Regions from separate parts of the Glutamicibacter endophyticus genome, predicted to be linked through region 2. Evidence: riboswitches for the same ligand, from Rfam matches in the RefSeq annotation. Region 2 holds a riboswitch; each other region holds the start of a gene.
What was found. Region 2 has a riboswitch for S-adenosylmethionine ahead of ACJD00_RS01615 (ABC transporter ATP-binding protein). Riboswitches for the same ligand answer to the same signal wherever they lie in the genome.
Positions count from the first base shown of each region.

Region 1 (3,806 bases), 850 kb from region 2:
GCGCGGGTTGAACGTGGTCATTGACAAGCCCTTTGTGGTGCATAGCGCCCAGGGTGAAGAGCTCATCGCTTTGGCCGCCGAGCTGGGGTTGACCCTCACCGTCTACCAAAACCGGCGCTGGGACGGTGACTTCCTCACCATTAAGAAGTTGCTGGGCGAAGAGGCGCTGGGCGCCGTGCATACCTTCGAGTCGCGTTTCGAATGGTTCAAACCCCAGGGCATGCGTAGCTGGAAAGCCGAGCTCACCGCGCAGCAGGGCGGCGGCATCCTCTTCGACCTGGGAACTCACCTGATCGATCAGGCCATCGAGCTTTTCGGACCGGTGAATAGTGTGCAAGCCAGCCTGCGGCCGCTGACCGATCAGGCGACCGCAGAGGAGGACGCGCACGTGTTGCTCCGACACTGTTCGGGCACCGAATCCCGGTTGACCATGAGTAGCTTGAACGCGGCCCCCGGGGCGCGCTTCCAGATGGCAGGGCACCGCGGGGCCTACACCAGCTTTGGGCTCGATCCACAAGAACCTCAGTTGGCTTCGGGCATGAGCCCCACGCAAGCCGAGTACGGTCAGAAACCCGAAGCCCACTGGGGCCAACTGGCCACCGGGCAGGCTACCCGCGAAGTGCCAACCCTGCCCGGGGACTACCCGCAGTTCTACCGTGCGTTGGCCTCCTGCCTGCGCCACGCCGGTCCGGTCCCGGTCGACCCACACGACAGCCTGGCGGTGTTGCGTCTGATCGAATCCATTCATCGGGACACGGTCACCGCCTAACCCCGCACCGTCGGGCCCACAGATCCACCCCAATTCTGAAGAAAGTACACACTCATGTCCTCATCTTCCTCTGTTAAGCACGTCGCCGTGATCGGCGGCGGTATCCTCGGCGTCTCCACCGCCATGCATCTAGCACGCGCCGGCGCCAAGGTCACGCTGGTCACCTCCGGCACCCTAGCCGACGGGGCCTCCAGCCGTTCCATTGCCTGGCTCAACTCCTCCGGCGCCCGCTCCGCCGACTACCATTACCTGCGCATGCTGGCCATGGACCGCTACCGCACCTGGAGCAACCGGCACCCGGAAAGCCACGAATATCTGCGCTTCAATGGGGCACTAAAATGGGCCGCCCCGGGGGAAAGCTTCCGAGATACCTTTGCCTTCGAGCGTTCCGGTGGCTATGACTCCCGCTGGATCACCCGCGAGCAGATCACCGACTTCGCCCCCGATGTCGACCCTGCGGCCGTTGCCGAGGAAGGCGCGATTTACAACCCCGGCGAAGGCTGGGTCAACTTGCCCGACTTCGTGCCGGCGCTGGCCGCCGAGGCGGTGGCCGAGGGAGCACAGATCATCGAGAATGCCGGGCACGCGCGCGTCGCGGTCCGCGAGGGGCGTGCCGTGGGCGTCACTCTCGCCGATGGCAACACCATCGATGCCGATGAGGTGGTGCTTGCCACCGGTGGTGAGGTCCCGGCCCAGCTCGCGGAGCTCGGTATCAGCGTGCCGGATGCTACCCCGGCCGCCTTCGTGCTCTTCACCGACCCGGTGGATCTCCAGGTGCGCACCGTGCTGAACACCCCGCGTGTAGCGGTACGTCCCACCCCCGATGGCCGCCTGGTCTTGGACGCCAACTGGTCCGAGCAGATGGTGGTCGTCGAGGAAGATGGCAACTTCACGGTGCCGCAGCAGGCGGTGCAAGGCCTCCTCGAGGAGGCTTCGAAGGTTCTGGCCGGAAACCCGGTGCTGACCGCCCAGCGCATCGGGGCCGGGCTCAAGCCGATTCCGGGCGATGGCGAACCGGTAGTTGGTCCGGTCCCCTCGGTGAATGGGCTGCACACGCTCTTCACCCACTCCGGGGCGACCCTTGGCTTGATTCTCGGTGAACTGCTGGCCGAGGAGATCGTCACCGGCGAAAACAGCCCGGTGCTACGTTCCTTCCGCCTGGACCGTTTCCACGAGGGTGCCCTGGAGGGCCGCGTTGGAACCGGTGCGTGGGAACCGGTGCAGAAGTAACGAAAGCGCTGCGCCAAAAGGAACCCTATCCCGGCACCGGGAGCGGTTGACCGGCAGGTGGTTGGTCCGACGTGGCTCAACCACCCGCCGCACTAAATTCGATGCCTAGCTGACCGCTCGCAAGGCGGACCGGCTAGCATCGTCGCCAGAGCGTGCCGGCCACGTGCGAGTCGTGGCCCGGCACGCTCCGTTTGTTTGGGGCAGATGACGAAGCATGAACTGCGCCCTACCCACGGCTCCTGTTACCTGCGAGCATGGAGCCACAGAATCACGAGCGTCGATCATTTGCAGCCCTGGCTGGTCGACCGGCAACCCTTCTCGCGCCGTGCGCGGGGTGCCCCAGGTGACGATTCGACGGTGACGATTCGACGGTGCCGAACGTCGGCACCGTAAGCGATGGCGCTTTTTCTGCGCCGGAAAGGGGGATCTTCCCCATGAGCAGTAACCTCTCCACCGTCGAGGACCGTGCCGCACGGCTGATTGCCGCCGGCGAGGCTTGGAGCGGACGCATCGCCGAAAACCCCGATCATGCAAAGCTGACCTTTGCCGTATCGGGAGCCGGGTTCGGTGCCGTGGCCAGCAAGATCAGTGCCGGGAAGCACAACTTCGTCGTGGATGAACCGGCTGCGCTCGGCGGCGATGATGCGGCGGCCAGCCCCGTGGAGTACGCGCTGGGTGCCCTGATTTCCTGCCAAGTGGTGGTGTACCGGCTCTACGCCCAGCAGTTGGGCCTGCAGGTCGACGATGTGCAGATCACCGCCACCGGGCGCCTGGATGTCCGCGGCCTGTTCGCCATCGATGAAGCGGTGCGCCCGGGCTTCAGCGATATCGAGATCGAAGTGACCGTTTCGGGTCCGGAAAGCGACGAGCGTTATGCCGAGCTGCAGCGCACCGTGGATCGGTACTGCCCGGTGCTGGACCTGCTGTCGAACCCGACCCCGGTGAACACCGCGCTAAAGGTCGCCCGGTAGAACCGATTAGTTAGACCTAGGCCGCCGTGGACGAACCCCTCCGGGGATGTCGTCCACGGCGGTTGTCATTGAACCAGTTCGAGGAAGTCCTGCGCCGAGAGCGTGCTCGAACCGGCCGTGTCCTGCTGCTCGCAGAGCACGTCGTTGAACAGTTCGGTCTTCTTGGCCTGGAGCGATAACACCTTGGATTCAATGGTGTTCTGCGAGACCAACCGGTAGACATACACCGGCCGGTCCTGCCCGATGCGGTGGGCACGATCGATCGCCTGCGCTTCAGCGGCAGGATTCCACCAGGGGTCCAGCAATATGCAGTAGTCCGCCTCGGTGAGGTTGATGCCGAACCCGCCGGACTTGAGCGAAATGAAGAACACCGGGAAATCCCCGGCGGAAAACCCCTCCACCAGGGTTTTTCGGTTGGTGCCGGACACCGAGCCGTCAAGGTACCCGTGCGCAATACCCAGCTCTTCGGCTACCGTCCGCGCCTTGGACAAGAAGCCGGTGAATTGGCTGAACACCAGAATCTTGTGCCCCTCGGACACTCCATCCTCCAGCAGGTCGCGCAGCAGATCGAGTTTGGCGCTCGGCGCGTCGCCTTCGTCGACGAGCGAAGGATCCAGAGCCAGCTGACGGAGCAGGGTGAGCGATTGCAGAATCTTGAAGCGGTTGGAATCCACATCATCCTGCACCAGTCCCAAGACTTCTTGCCGGACACGTTGGAATCGGCGATCGTAGGCGCGCCGATGTGCCGGATCAAGCTCAACCTCGAGTACCTGTTCGGTCTTCGGCGGTAGCTCGGGCACCACCTGTTCCTTGGTGCGGCGCATAATGAATGGCCG
Region 1 is NZ_CP174200.1:2,971,154-2,974,959, forward strand. It holds gene ACJD00_RS13880 (Gfo/Idh/MocA family oxidoreductase) at 1-769, shown strand, start outside; gene ACJD00_RS13885 (NAD(P)/FAD-dependent oxidoreductase) at 824-1,999, shown strand; SAM riboswitch class IV at 2,266-2,401, shown strand; gene ACJD00_RS13890 (OsmC family protein) at 2,434-2,970, shown strand; gene ACJD00_RS13895 (SNF2-related protein) at 3,036-3,806, opposite strand, start outside.
Region 1: linked by a shared signal. The riboswitch ahead of ACJD00_RS13890 (OsmC family protein) and the one ahead of ACJD00_RS01615 (ABC transporter ATP-binding protein) in region 2 are both predicted to bind S-adenosylmethionine.

Region 2 (3,806 bases):
TCATCGATCGCTGTCCCGGGCCGAGGCACGGGACAGTTCATCGCGACGAGTTTGGTCAGAGTTCCGCGTCAGTTCCGGCGCATGGGAAGCCAGCCGCCTCTAGAATCCGCCAGTGGTGTTGGTATGAGACGTTGAGGTCACCTCGCCGGTTACCGACAGGCGCTTGGGTTGCACACCGTTGATTTCGTAGTCGCCAACGATACGTGACTTGTAGACCGCAGGATTGTGGGTGGCGATGGTGCGCGCATTGCGCCAGTGCCGGTCGAAGTTAAAGGACGCTCGGGTGGCCGAAGCCCCCAGCCCGTCGAAAAGCTTATTGGTGGCAGCGATAACCATGGGCTGCACTACGCTCTGCGCGCGGTTGGCGGCCAGCTCACACACGGCGAAACGCTCGTGGTCATTGAGGTTGCTGTCGGCCAGCGCGGCTTCAACCTCCAAAACGGCCCCCATCACCACCGCATCGCTGGCGAACACCGCACCGGAGACCTCCCCGACCAATTGCAATACCTGTGGTTCCTGATGCACCGGCACGCCGGTGCCGGTGGAGAAGCTGCGGGTACGCGACTGAACCGCCAGGCGCATGTCGTTCAGCGCCGACCGGCCGATACCTGCCTGGACCGCAAGCAGCACGAGCTGGAAGATCGCGGCTTCCGGATCGATGGGGTCTTCGGGCATGAAGCTATCTACCGGGACATTGCTGAATTCGGTGGTGCCGGTGCCGGTCAGTTGCTGGCCGAACCCGTCCCAGTCATCGATGATTTTAACGCCGCTGTGCTGGGTGGAAACCACGGCAATGTGACGCCCCGGGCGCTGCGGGTGGCTGACCGCGACGGTGGTCCAATCCGCGAAAATGGTGCCGGTGCAATAGTACTTTTCGCCGTTAACGACCCAGCGGCCATTGACCTCACTGACGGCCGTATTCAGTGTCCCGAGCGGATTGCCGCCCTTTTCGGTGTAGGCGTTACCGACGATATGTCCGGACGCAATGCGCGCGATCCACTTTTTACGCAGTGCCTCGTCCTCAAGCCGGAGCACATGCTCGGTGAAGGCAATATGCGCCCGCCACAGTTGAGCAATGTGGGAATCCGCCTCAGCCAACTCGATCAACAAGCGAAATACATCCGAAAGCCGTGCCCCGTGGCCACCGGCTTCGACCGGTAACCGCAACGCCCCAAAACGCTCGCGATTGAGCCAGCCGACCTGTTCAAAGGGAAGCTGACGAAGCTGCTCGCGTTCATTGGTTCCGTCAGCGATTTGCGCGAACACCGGACGAAAAATCGCAGCCAGGCGTTCGTACTGCTCATCCGCGCACGGCCCGGGAGTGACCTTTAACAGTTGGCGCACGGCCACCGGCTCTACGTGGTCATCTAGATTACGGGCCGAAGCCCCGGCGGGGTCACTCAATGCGTTGAAGTCCATGTTGGCGTTGTCGAAAGACACTGGAAAAATCCTCATTTCTTTCCATCGGATCTGGCGGTAGCACCGGCCCGTCACGCGGGTGGTTGCTGCGGCGTCGTCGAGCCAGATCTCTCGGCCGCTCTGGATGGGTTCGTAATCATTTGTAGCGTTACGTCCTTTCACGTCCCAAGCCGGGCGTCACAAAGTAACGAGCCGTAGTAGTGACGCCAGTCATACTTCAGGAGATGTAGGCCGGTGGCCACGAAAGGCGCTTCGTCGATCCTTCAAGTTCATCAACGAATCCACACTTATCAAAAGAAGAATCAGAATTTCTCGCGTCCGGCCACCATCTTTCGAAGATTCGTCATGTTACGAAAGGTTTGCCCTCGGTTCATTCGACGCGGTTCGATTGTTGCGGAACCATCCCGAGCGGCCGAGAGATCTGGCTCGACGACGCCGCAGCAACCACCACGCCCATGAACTGGTCGCGGACGGTGCTACCGCCAGAACCGATGGAGATGATCATGGCACTTGCCTACGCACCCGCGCACACCTCAACCAATACTGCCCTGCCGCTGAGCTTCCGCCGGCTTGCACGCACCTTTAGCACACGCAGCGAAACCCGCCGAGTACTGCAGGACTTTAACCTCGAGATCGCCGCCGGTGAACTGGTGGCCATTCTGGGCCCAAGCGGATGCGGAAAATCCACCTTGTTGCGCGCAGCTAGCGGGCTAGATACGCCAAGCTCCGGGCAGGTGCTCATCGGCGACTTGCCGGTGGCCGGGATTGACGAGCGCTGCTCGGTCGCCTTCCAAGAACCAAGACTGCTGCCGTGGCGTTCGATTCGCGAAAATATCGAGCTCGGCCTGCCACTGGGTTTGGACCAGAACGAGGGCACCACCCTGATCGATGAACTGCTCGAGATTACCGGCCTGGCACAGGTAGCCGACGTGCACCCGCAGGAAATCTCAGACGGCCTTGCGCAACGCGTCTCGCTGGCTCGCGCCCTAGCCCGCCGCCCCGGCGTGCTGCTCCTTGATGAACCCTTCGGGGCTCTGGATGCGCTGACTCGACTCGAATTGCAGGAGCTGTTGCGCGCGGTTCACGCGGCCATTCCCACCACAGTGTTGCTCGTGACCCACGATGTCGACGAGGCCCTGCAGTTAGCGGACCGAGTGATCGTACTGGGCCGCGAGGCACCGGGCATTCCGGCCGGCGTCATCCGGGATCTGCGCCTAGACACCGCGGCCGGGCACCAGCGCCGCGACGGCGACTTCGGCGCGCACCGCAACATGTTGCAGGATTTGCTCAGCGTCGATAACCACACCGACTAATACAGCGCACATCGCCCCTGCGGCAGGCCACACCGGTGCATGCGCCTTGCTCCGATCAACCAGCGAGCCACCTAGTTCTCGCACTCCCCCGTGGACCTGCGCTGTCGCGAGACTGGCGTCTTCTGGTTGCCGCCCACGGTGAACTGGTGCCCTCCGGAACACAGGGGAATACTACGTTCACCACTACCGGGCCCAACCTGAAGGATCTCCCGGTGAAACCAAGGCACGGCAGGTTACGTTCGCGCTAGGTGCACCAAAGCCAACTCCGCGAAAATGTGCGCGGCACGGGGCGCCGATTAATGCGGCAACACGAGCCCCCGTTGGAGACCACGAAACCGTACCGAGCGCGTTAAGTTTACGTAACCTGCAACACACCTTTCGTTATCTTGACTCATTCAAAAAAAGCCGTCATGCTGGAGACTGTGACTGAGATGGTCGGAATCGAAGAGGTACTGCGGGCGGCATCCCTGCGCGTGACGCGTCCACGCGTCGCGGTGCTCTCTGCCGTCACCTCGCATCCGCACGCGGACACCGAAACGGTGATCGCAGCGGTGCGTGAACAGTACCCGACGGTGTCTCATCAGGCTGTCTATGACTCCCTTAAGCTCCTCACCGAGCTGGGCGTGGTACGCAAAATTCAGCCTCATGGGCACAGCGCACGTTATGAGGCGCGGGTAGGCGACAACCATCACCATGTGGTGTGCCGCAATTGCGGCATGGTTGCCGATGTGGATTGCTCCGTGGGAGATTCACCCTGCCTTTGCGCCTCGGATGACCATGGCTTCCTGATCGACGAGGCCGAGGTTATCTACTGGGGGCTGTGCCCCGAGTGCCAGTTTTCCTCGCAGACACCGTAACGAATTCACCGCATCCAACGGTCCATAGCCGTCGGGATGCGCGATTATCCCCCAACCCAATTCCCTGGAAGGAACCAAATGTCTGAGAACGCAGGCAAGTGCCCCGTGGTCGGCGCAGGCCGAGTCCACCCAACTCAGGGCAACGCCAACAGTGAGTGGTGGCCCAACAAGCTAAACCTGAAGATTCTGGCCAAGAACACCTCGGTGACCAACCCGG
Region 2 is NZ_CP174200.1:307,240-311,045, reverse strand. It holds gene ACJD00_RS01620 (acyl-CoA dehydrogenase family protein) at 100-1,440, opposite strand; SAM riboswitch class I at 1,459-1,550, opposite strand; SAM riboswitch class I at 1,816-1,917, shown strand; gene ACJD00_RS01615 (ABC transporter ATP-binding protein) at 1,923-2,732, shown strand; gene ACJD00_RS01610 (Fur family transcriptional regulator) at 3,164-3,589, shown strand; gene katG (catalase/peroxidase HPI) at 3,668-3,806, shown strand, end outside.

Region 3 (3,806 bases), 370 kb from region 2:
TCGGCCAGCGACTGTCCGCGGTGCAGATAGTCGGCGACGATGACCGCACCGCCGAGCACGTCGGAATGCCCGCCAATGTATTTGGTGGTGGAGTGCACCACCGCATGCGCCCCAAAGTCCAGCGGGCGTTGCAGGTAGGGGGTGGCGAAGGTGTTATCGACGACGAGCAGCGCCCCGGCTTCGTGGGCCAGCGCCGCCCACCCGGCGATGTCGGCGATGCCCAGCAGCGGATTGGAGGGGGTTTCCAGCCAGAGCAGGGCGGTGTTTGGGCGCAGCGCGCCGCGCACCTGATCGAGGTTGGTGATATCCACGGTGCTGGCACTGATCCCCCACTTGTGGTGTAACCGGGTGATCAGCCGGTTGGTGCCGCCGTAGCCGTCGGCGCCGAGCACAATGTGATCGCCCGGGGCGAGCACGGCGCGCAGCAGGGCGTCTTCGGCGGCGATGCCGGAGGCGAAGGAGAAACCCGCGGCCCCGCCTTCGAGGGCGCTGAGCTGCTCTTCGAAGCCGCCCCGGGTGGGGTTGGAGCCGCGCGAGTATTCATGCCCGGCACGCAACACGTTGATGCCGTCTTGGATGAAGGTGCTGGTTTGGTAGATGGGCGGGATGACCGCCCCGGTGTGCGGGTCTTTGCCTTGGCCGGCGTGGACGGCCAGGGTGTTGAATCCGTGGCGTGGTGAGGTGCTCATGCGAAGGCTCCTTCCGGGGCGAGGGTGATCTGTGCGGCGGCGTGATCCAGGGCCTGGAACAGGTCGGCGATGAGGTCGGCCGGCTCCTCGAGACCGATGGATAGGCGCAGCGTTGCCTTGGAGAGTCCGGCGGCGGCCAGTTGTTCGTCGTTGAGTCGACAGTGGGTCATGGTGGCCGGGTGGACCACCATCGAGCGCACGTCGCCGATGTTTGCGGCCAGGGTGAAGAGCTGCAGGGCGTCGAGCACCGGGGAGACCAGGGAGGCGTCGGCCAGTTCGATGGCCAGCACGCAGCCGGTGCCGCGCGGGGCGACGTGGGCGGCCAGCTCGTGGTCCTGGTGCCCCGGCTGGCTCGGGTGGTGCACCCGGCGCACCAGCGCGTGCCCGGCGGCGGCCTCGGCAAGTTCCAGCACGGTACGCTGCACCCGTTCGGTGCGCACATTGAGCGTCTCGATGCCGGTGAGAATGCCGGAGGCGGCGGCCGGCGACAGCGAGGGCCCGAGGTCATGCAGGAATTTGGAGCGCACCAGCATGGCGTAGGCGGCGCTGCCGTAGCGTTCGAGCAGGGAGTACTGCCCGTAGCGCGGACGCGGCGCGGCGATCTGCGGCCAGCGTGCGGCGTCGGAGAAATCGAAGGTTCCCGCGTCGACGACCAGTCCGCCAAGCACCTGGCCGTGTCCGGCAAGCGCCTTGGTGGCCGAGTGCACGACGATATCGGCCCCGTGCTCGATCGGGCGGTAGTTCGCGGGGGTGGCCAACGTGTTGTCGACGACCACCGGAATGTTGTGGCGGTGTGCTAGCTCGGAGAGTCCCTGCAGGTCGAGCAGCGTGCACAGCGGGTTGGAGACCGATTCGACGAAGAAGGCGCGGGTGTCCTCTTCGATGGCGTCGGCCCAGGCGCTGAGGTCTTCCGGGTCGACAAAGCTCACGCGGATTCCGAAGTCGTTGAAGGAGTCGGTGAACAGGTCCACGGTGCCGCCGTAGAGCTTATTCGAGGCGACGATGTGCTTCGCGCCCTGGGTCAGCGCCAGCAGCGAGAGGGCGACGGCGGCCTGCCCGGTGGCGGTGGCCACCGCTTGGGCCCCGCCTTCGAGGGTGGCGACGCGTGCTTCGAGGGCAGCGACCGTGGGATTGCCGGTGCGGGAGTAGGTGAATCCGGGTTCGCGCAACGCAAATTTTTCGATGGCCTCGGCGTGCGAGCCGAATTCGTAGGCCGCGGCGGCGTAGACCGGGACGGTGAGTGGACGGTAGGGGCCCTCGGGCGAGTATCCGGCGTGGACTGCTGAGGTGGCCCCGTGCCAGGTGCTGTTCGGCTGTGACATATGTGCGTGTTCCTTGCCGGTTGGATGTCGGGTGGGGTGGGCGGAGATCAGGCGTGCGCGCTGATGCGCATGCCGGTGCGTTGCATACTGGTGGCGACGTGGCGCACCGGTGCGTGTTGGCGGGGTGGCGATGCCATTGCTTCGCTCATGTCTCCTCCTCGTTTCTCGTCACACGAGGGAGTGCACCGATCGGCGTCTATGCGAGGTACCTGGTAGGGAGGGTTGCTGCCCTCCCCTTCACGGTACGAGGCACAGCGCAACGTCCAAGGGCGTTGTCGGAACTGCTCCATCGTTCCTGGCGGTAGCACCTTTCGGTTTCCCGATGGTTGCTGCGACGTCGACGAGCCAGATCTCTCGGTCGCTCTTGATGGGGTGTTGTAATTCCATGGTTCGGCATGGGCGCCCGAGGAGGCAAACGGCACCGAACCGCGTGCTTCACACAACGCCAATCCGCGTCATATGTCGCAGTGTCGTCATATTGACGGCCCGGTGAACGCCTCTTTATGACATGCGCGGTGAGCCAAGATCCGCGAAATTCCGGGATTCGAGCGCCAAAAGATGTCGCGCCGGGTCGCCCGATGACAGTTCATGACACGCAGGAAGAGCGTTGGCGTCAGCCGAGCAGGTGAACTCCGAAGCTCGCGACCACCGAACGCACCTCGTCGAGGTAGCGCTGGGCCTGATCGGTGAGCGGGACCGCGGCGTGGTCGATCCAGCCGATCTCGATGCGTTCGTCCACATCCAGCGGGATGGCCACGATCGAGGGGTCGAGTTCGTCGCTGATGATGCCGGTCGAGATCGTGTACCCGCCGAGTCCGATCATCAGGTTGAAGATGGTTGCACGATCGGAGACCCGAATTTCGCGTTTGCTCGAGAGCGTGGAGAGGATTTCTTCGGCGAAGTAGAAGGAGTTGCTCGCCCCCTGGTCGAAGGTGAGCCGCGGTAGCTCCTCGAGATCTTCAAGGGTCGCCCGCTCCCGCGAGGCCAGCGGGTTGCTACGCGAGATGAAGATGTGCGGGTCGGCGAGGAATAGCGGGTGGAACACCAGCCGGGACTCGCGCAGCAGTTTGTCGATGACCTTCCGGTTGAAGTCGTTGCGGTAGAGAATGCCGATTTCACTGCGTAGTGTGCGGACATCTTCGATGATGTCCTCGGTGCGTGTCTCGCGCAGCGAGAACTCGTACTGCTCGGCCCCGCTGGCCTGGACCATCTTCACGAAGGCGTCGACGGCGAAGGAATAGTGCTGGGTGGAGATCCCGAGGAGGCGGGGTGCCGGCGGCCGGTCGAGATAGCGTTGTTCGAGCAGTTCGACCTGTTCGAGCACCTGCCGGGCGTAGCCGAGGAATTCCCCGCCCTCGACGGTCAGGGCCACGCCCCGCGCGGAGCGGACCAGAAGCCTGCGCCCAACCCGGGTTTCGAGTTCCTTCATCGCCGCGGACATCGTTGGCTGTGCGACGTAGAGCAGGTCGGCGGCCGCGGAGATCGACCCCTCGGAAGCAACCGTGAGGAAATAGCGCAACTGCTGCAGCGTGAGACCGTTCACTCCTTGAGCCATAGATTTAGTCTATACGAATCCATAGTCACGTCGAGTTACCTGATATCCGCCGATTCACTGCATGATTGACGAAACGACTTCCCCCGGCCTTACTTCAGGCCCCCTAGCACCAGATTGGCCGCCATGGCACACGCGTTTACCTTTAGCATCAGCACCACTGACTTCGACGAGCACTACACCCCGTCGGCGAGCTCGCGCATTACGACGAACTTCGCCAACCTGGCCCGCGGTGAGAACCGC
Region 3 is NZ_CP174200.1:674,399-678,204, reverse strand. It holds gene ACJD00_RS03280 (cystathionine gamma-synthase) at 1-689, opposite strand, end outside; gene ACJD00_RS03275 (O-acetylhomoserine aminocarboxypropyltransferase/cysteine synthase family protein) at 686-2,011, opposite strand; SAM riboswitch class I at 2,295-2,385, opposite strand; gene ACJD00_RS03270 (LysR family transcriptional regulator) at 2,625-3,566, opposite strand; gene ACJD00_RS03265 (DUF1852 domain-containing protein) at 3,690-3,806, shown strand, end outside.
Region 3: linked by a shared signal. The riboswitch ahead of ACJD00_RS03275 (O-acetylhomoserine aminocarboxypropyltransferase/cysteine synthase family protein) and the one ahead of ACJD00_RS01615 (ABC transporter ATP-binding protein) in region 2 are both predicted to bind S-adenosylmethionine.

Region 4 (3,806 bases), 380 kb from region 2:
ATGGCTAACCGCAGGGGATCTTGGAGACTGGGCCCTCCGGGGTGGGGCCGATGGGTAAATCCCTGCTCGTCGAGATCTACGTAAGCCTCGCGCAAGAGCGAACGGCTGTCTCCCAGGGCGTCGAGCAGGTCAGGAATCTCGGTGTGCATACTGGCTCCATTCGGGGTCGCCACCGGCGGTGTACTTGCACTATAGCCATTAAGACACGCCCCTGAACGGGGCTTATTTCGCGAAACAATGGCGCAATGCACCTCATGTCATCTCGTTCTGTGCGAGAGTTGAGCTATGAAATCGGCCAAGCGAACCTTGCGCGCGCGGTGGCGCCGGCTTGCCTTCGATGACGGCTTCCGGCTCGCGGTAACCTCGCTACCGCTCTTGCCTGCGCTCCTTATCGGTTCACTACTTTCCCGCTCCGACATAAATGGTGCGGCGTTGCTGGTCACCGCTGTTGGCGGTGGCTTGGCCTTGGCACTGGTGCTTAATCTTGGCTGGACACATTGGTTATATACCCGCACCGACCCACGTCTGCTCGAACGCATCGCGCGCTACCAATGGCAGCACGGGCCGAGCCAGTTGAGCCGATTCATGGGCGCACACGACGCGCAGGCGTGGTCCCTCTCGCTTGCCCTAGCCTCACTCGTGGTGGCTATCTGCCTGGTCCTCACGCCATGGGACAGCCCCAGTGCGCTCGTACCCGCGCTGGTTATCGTAACGGCCGCGGCCAGTTGGGTTTCGGTGGGTTACACTTTCGCCTTGCAGTACTTCCGGCTAAATGCCGCCGGTGAACACATTGACTTCGACATCCGCGAGGCACCGGACTTCGGTGACTTTCTTTCCATGGCGCTGATGGTCTCGGCCGCGGGAGCCTATAACGGAGGCACCCCGCGCACCCGCCAGGGCCTGCGCACCATTCGGACGCATACCTATGTGGCCTTTCTCTTCAACACCGCGGTGCTGGCGATGATTATCTCGCTGATCAGTGGCAGCATTTTGGGCTGAGCCCGCTTACGCCTTGTGAACAACGAAGATTACGCGGCGCGAGTCCGTGAGTGACGCGGCGGGTCGAATAAACCGGTGAATATTGAGCTTTGCTACGCAGTTTGTTTGACCCTCGCGTCATGTAGCCCATATTGTTCTTAACAGAATCAAGAGTGTCGACATCTAGCCCTGGCTTGTCGGCCGGCAACCCTCTCAACGGTAGTGGGGTGCTCCAGGTGACGATTCGGTCCCGTACTGGCCGTGCGGGGCAAGTACCGCACATCGAGACGAAAACCATGGAAACCCGCGGTCTCGTGCCGCAGAGCGTCCATGTCACGCATCGGTGGGCATGAGAACGAAGGATAAAACCTTGCCGCTGAACTACGATCTCGATTCTCACTCCCTGCGTACGGTCTTTGCCCGACACCCCTCAGGAATTGCAGCCCTGTGCGCCACCGTAGATGGGCGCCAAGAGGGATTCGTGGCGTCCTCCTTTACCGTTGGGGTCTCTCTCGAGCCACCGCTGGTGATGTTCGCTGTGCAAAAGTCCTCGCGAACCTGGCCTCGGTTGCGGCGGGCTGGACGCATTGGAATCTCGGTGCTCAGTGAACGCAACGAGTGGGTGTGTGCCCAGTTGGCGTCGAAGCATGGCGACCGCTTTGCCGGCGTCTCCACCGAAGTTACCGCCGACGGGGCCTTGTTGCTGGATGACTCGGCCGCCCACTTTGAAACCTCGATCTACTCCGAGGTCGATGCAGGCGATCACTGGGTGGTGCTACTGCGCGTGCATGCGCACCGGGTGGCCGAGCATGACCCGGTCGTTTTCCATGACTCGGCCATTCGCCGACTGCCCGCGCTTGTCTAGGGTCACACGCCCGACTCTGCATAAGGTATGAAAAGATTCCACATAGTTATCCACAATCCAGTGGATAACTTGTTGATAAGGGGTTGAAAACCTGTCTAAAGCCCCGGAAACGCGGTGATTCGCTGTGGACAGGCGATATCTACAGGCTGAATAACTGTGAAAAATAAACTTGTATCCACAGTACCCATTTTCTAAACGGCCTTGTCAGATGGCTATTGACAAGATGTGATTTTAATAATCCACAGAGTTCTCCCCAAGTCGTAAACAGCGAATCCACAGGGGCTTCACCTTTATCCACATATTTTGTGGATAAGTGGGTTTCGATCCGTGGTAAACGCGCCTATCGTTGGCACAGGGCGGACGAATATCCACAATGTCACGACTCAACCTGTCGGTAACGCCTGACAGTGTTGGTGAGTTGGTTAAAAGGTGGGGGCAGAGCCGCCCGGGTGGAACTCAAGGGGATGGAAGTGTCAGTTATGAGCGCTGAGCCGACGTACGAAAGCCGCGACGCGGATGCGGGGCGCACACCTCCACAGGATCTGGCCGCCGAGTCTTCCGTGCTGGGCGCCATGATGCTTTCCAAGGATGCCATCGCCGACGTCGTCGAGGTGGTGCGCGGTGCGGACTTCTACCGTCCCGCCCACGAATTTATCTATGAGGCCATCGTGGACCTGTATGGTCGCGGTGAGCCGGTCGATGCGGTGACCGTGGCCGATGTGCTGACCAAACGCAATGAGCTGGCGCGCGTAGGTGGCGCCGCCTACCTGCACAATCTGGTCCAGCAAGTCCCCACGGCAACTAACGCGGCCTACTATGCGGAGATCGTGCGTGAACGTGCGGTGTTGCGCCGCCTGGTGGATGCCGGTACGCGCATTGTGCAAATGGGCTACTCACCCGATGGCGAGGTCGATGCCATCGTCAACGAGGCCCAGGCCGAGGTCTACAAGGTCGCCGAAAACCGCAATTCCGAAGACTATGTGCGCCTGAGCGACATCATTGAAGGCACCGTCGATGAGATCGAGAACGCCGCTAACGCCGGCGATGGCATTACCGGTGTGCCTACCGGCTTCTACGAATTCGACGAGCTGACCCAGGGCCTGCAGGGCGGACAGATGATTATCATCGCGGCTCGCCCGGCGGTGGGTAAGTCCACCTTCGCCCTGGACTTCGCACGCTCGGCAGCCATCAAGCACCGTATGGCCACCGTGTTCTTCTCGCTGGAAATGGGCCGCAATGAAATCGCCATGCGCCTGCTCTCCGCCGAGGCCTCCATTCAGTTGCAGGCGCTGCGTAAGGGCGATGTGGCCGATGAGCAGTGGACCAAGATCGCTACCACCATGGGACGCCTCAACGAGGCGCCGTTGTTCATCGACGACTCACCGAATATGTCGATGATGGAGATTCGCGCCAAGTGCCGTCGCCTGAAGCAGCGCAATGAGCTACGCATGATCGTGCTGGACTACCTGCAGCTGATGAGCTCGGGAAAGCGTGTCGAATCGCGTCAGCAGGAAGTCTCCGAGTTCTCGCGTAACTTGAAGCTACTGGCCAAGGAACTGGATGTCCCGCTGATTGCGCTCTCGCAGCTGAACCGTGGTTCGGAACAGCGCACCGACAAGAAGCCCATGGTCTCGGATCTGCGTGAATCCGGTTCCATCGAGCAGGACGCCGACATGGTCATTCTGTTGCACCGCGATGACGTCTACGACAAGGAAAACCGCCCGGGCGAGGCCGATGTCATCGTGGCCAAGCACCGTAACGGTCCCACCAAGACCATCACCGTGGCCTTCCAAGGTCACTACTCTCGCTTCAACAACATGTCGAACGAGCCGAGCTAGCGGAGATTCCACTGCCGGGTCGATAGGCTGGGGCCATGTTCGAGGCTCTCACTGCATTCCTCTGGGGTTCGGTCGCCGGTGCGGCGCTGTTGCTCGGCGCGGGGCTGGCCTGGTTCCTGCGGATA
Region 4 is NZ_CP174200.1:3,444,224-3,448,029, reverse strand. It holds gene ACJD00_RS16050 (DUF664 domain-containing protein) at 1-149, opposite strand, end outside; gene ACJD00_RS16045 (DUF1345 domain-containing protein) at 286-999, shown strand; SAM riboswitch class IV at 1,144-1,259, shown strand; gene ACJD00_RS16040 (flavin reductase family protein) at 1,328-1,843, shown strand; gene dnaB (replicative DNA helicase) at 2,323-3,681, shown strand; gene ACJD00_RS16030 (ZIP family metal transporter) at 3,717-3,806, shown strand, end outside.
Region 4: linked by a shared signal. The riboswitch ahead of ACJD00_RS16040 (flavin reductase family protein) and the one ahead of ACJD00_RS01615 (ABC transporter ATP-binding protein) in region 2 are both predicted to bind S-adenosylmethionine.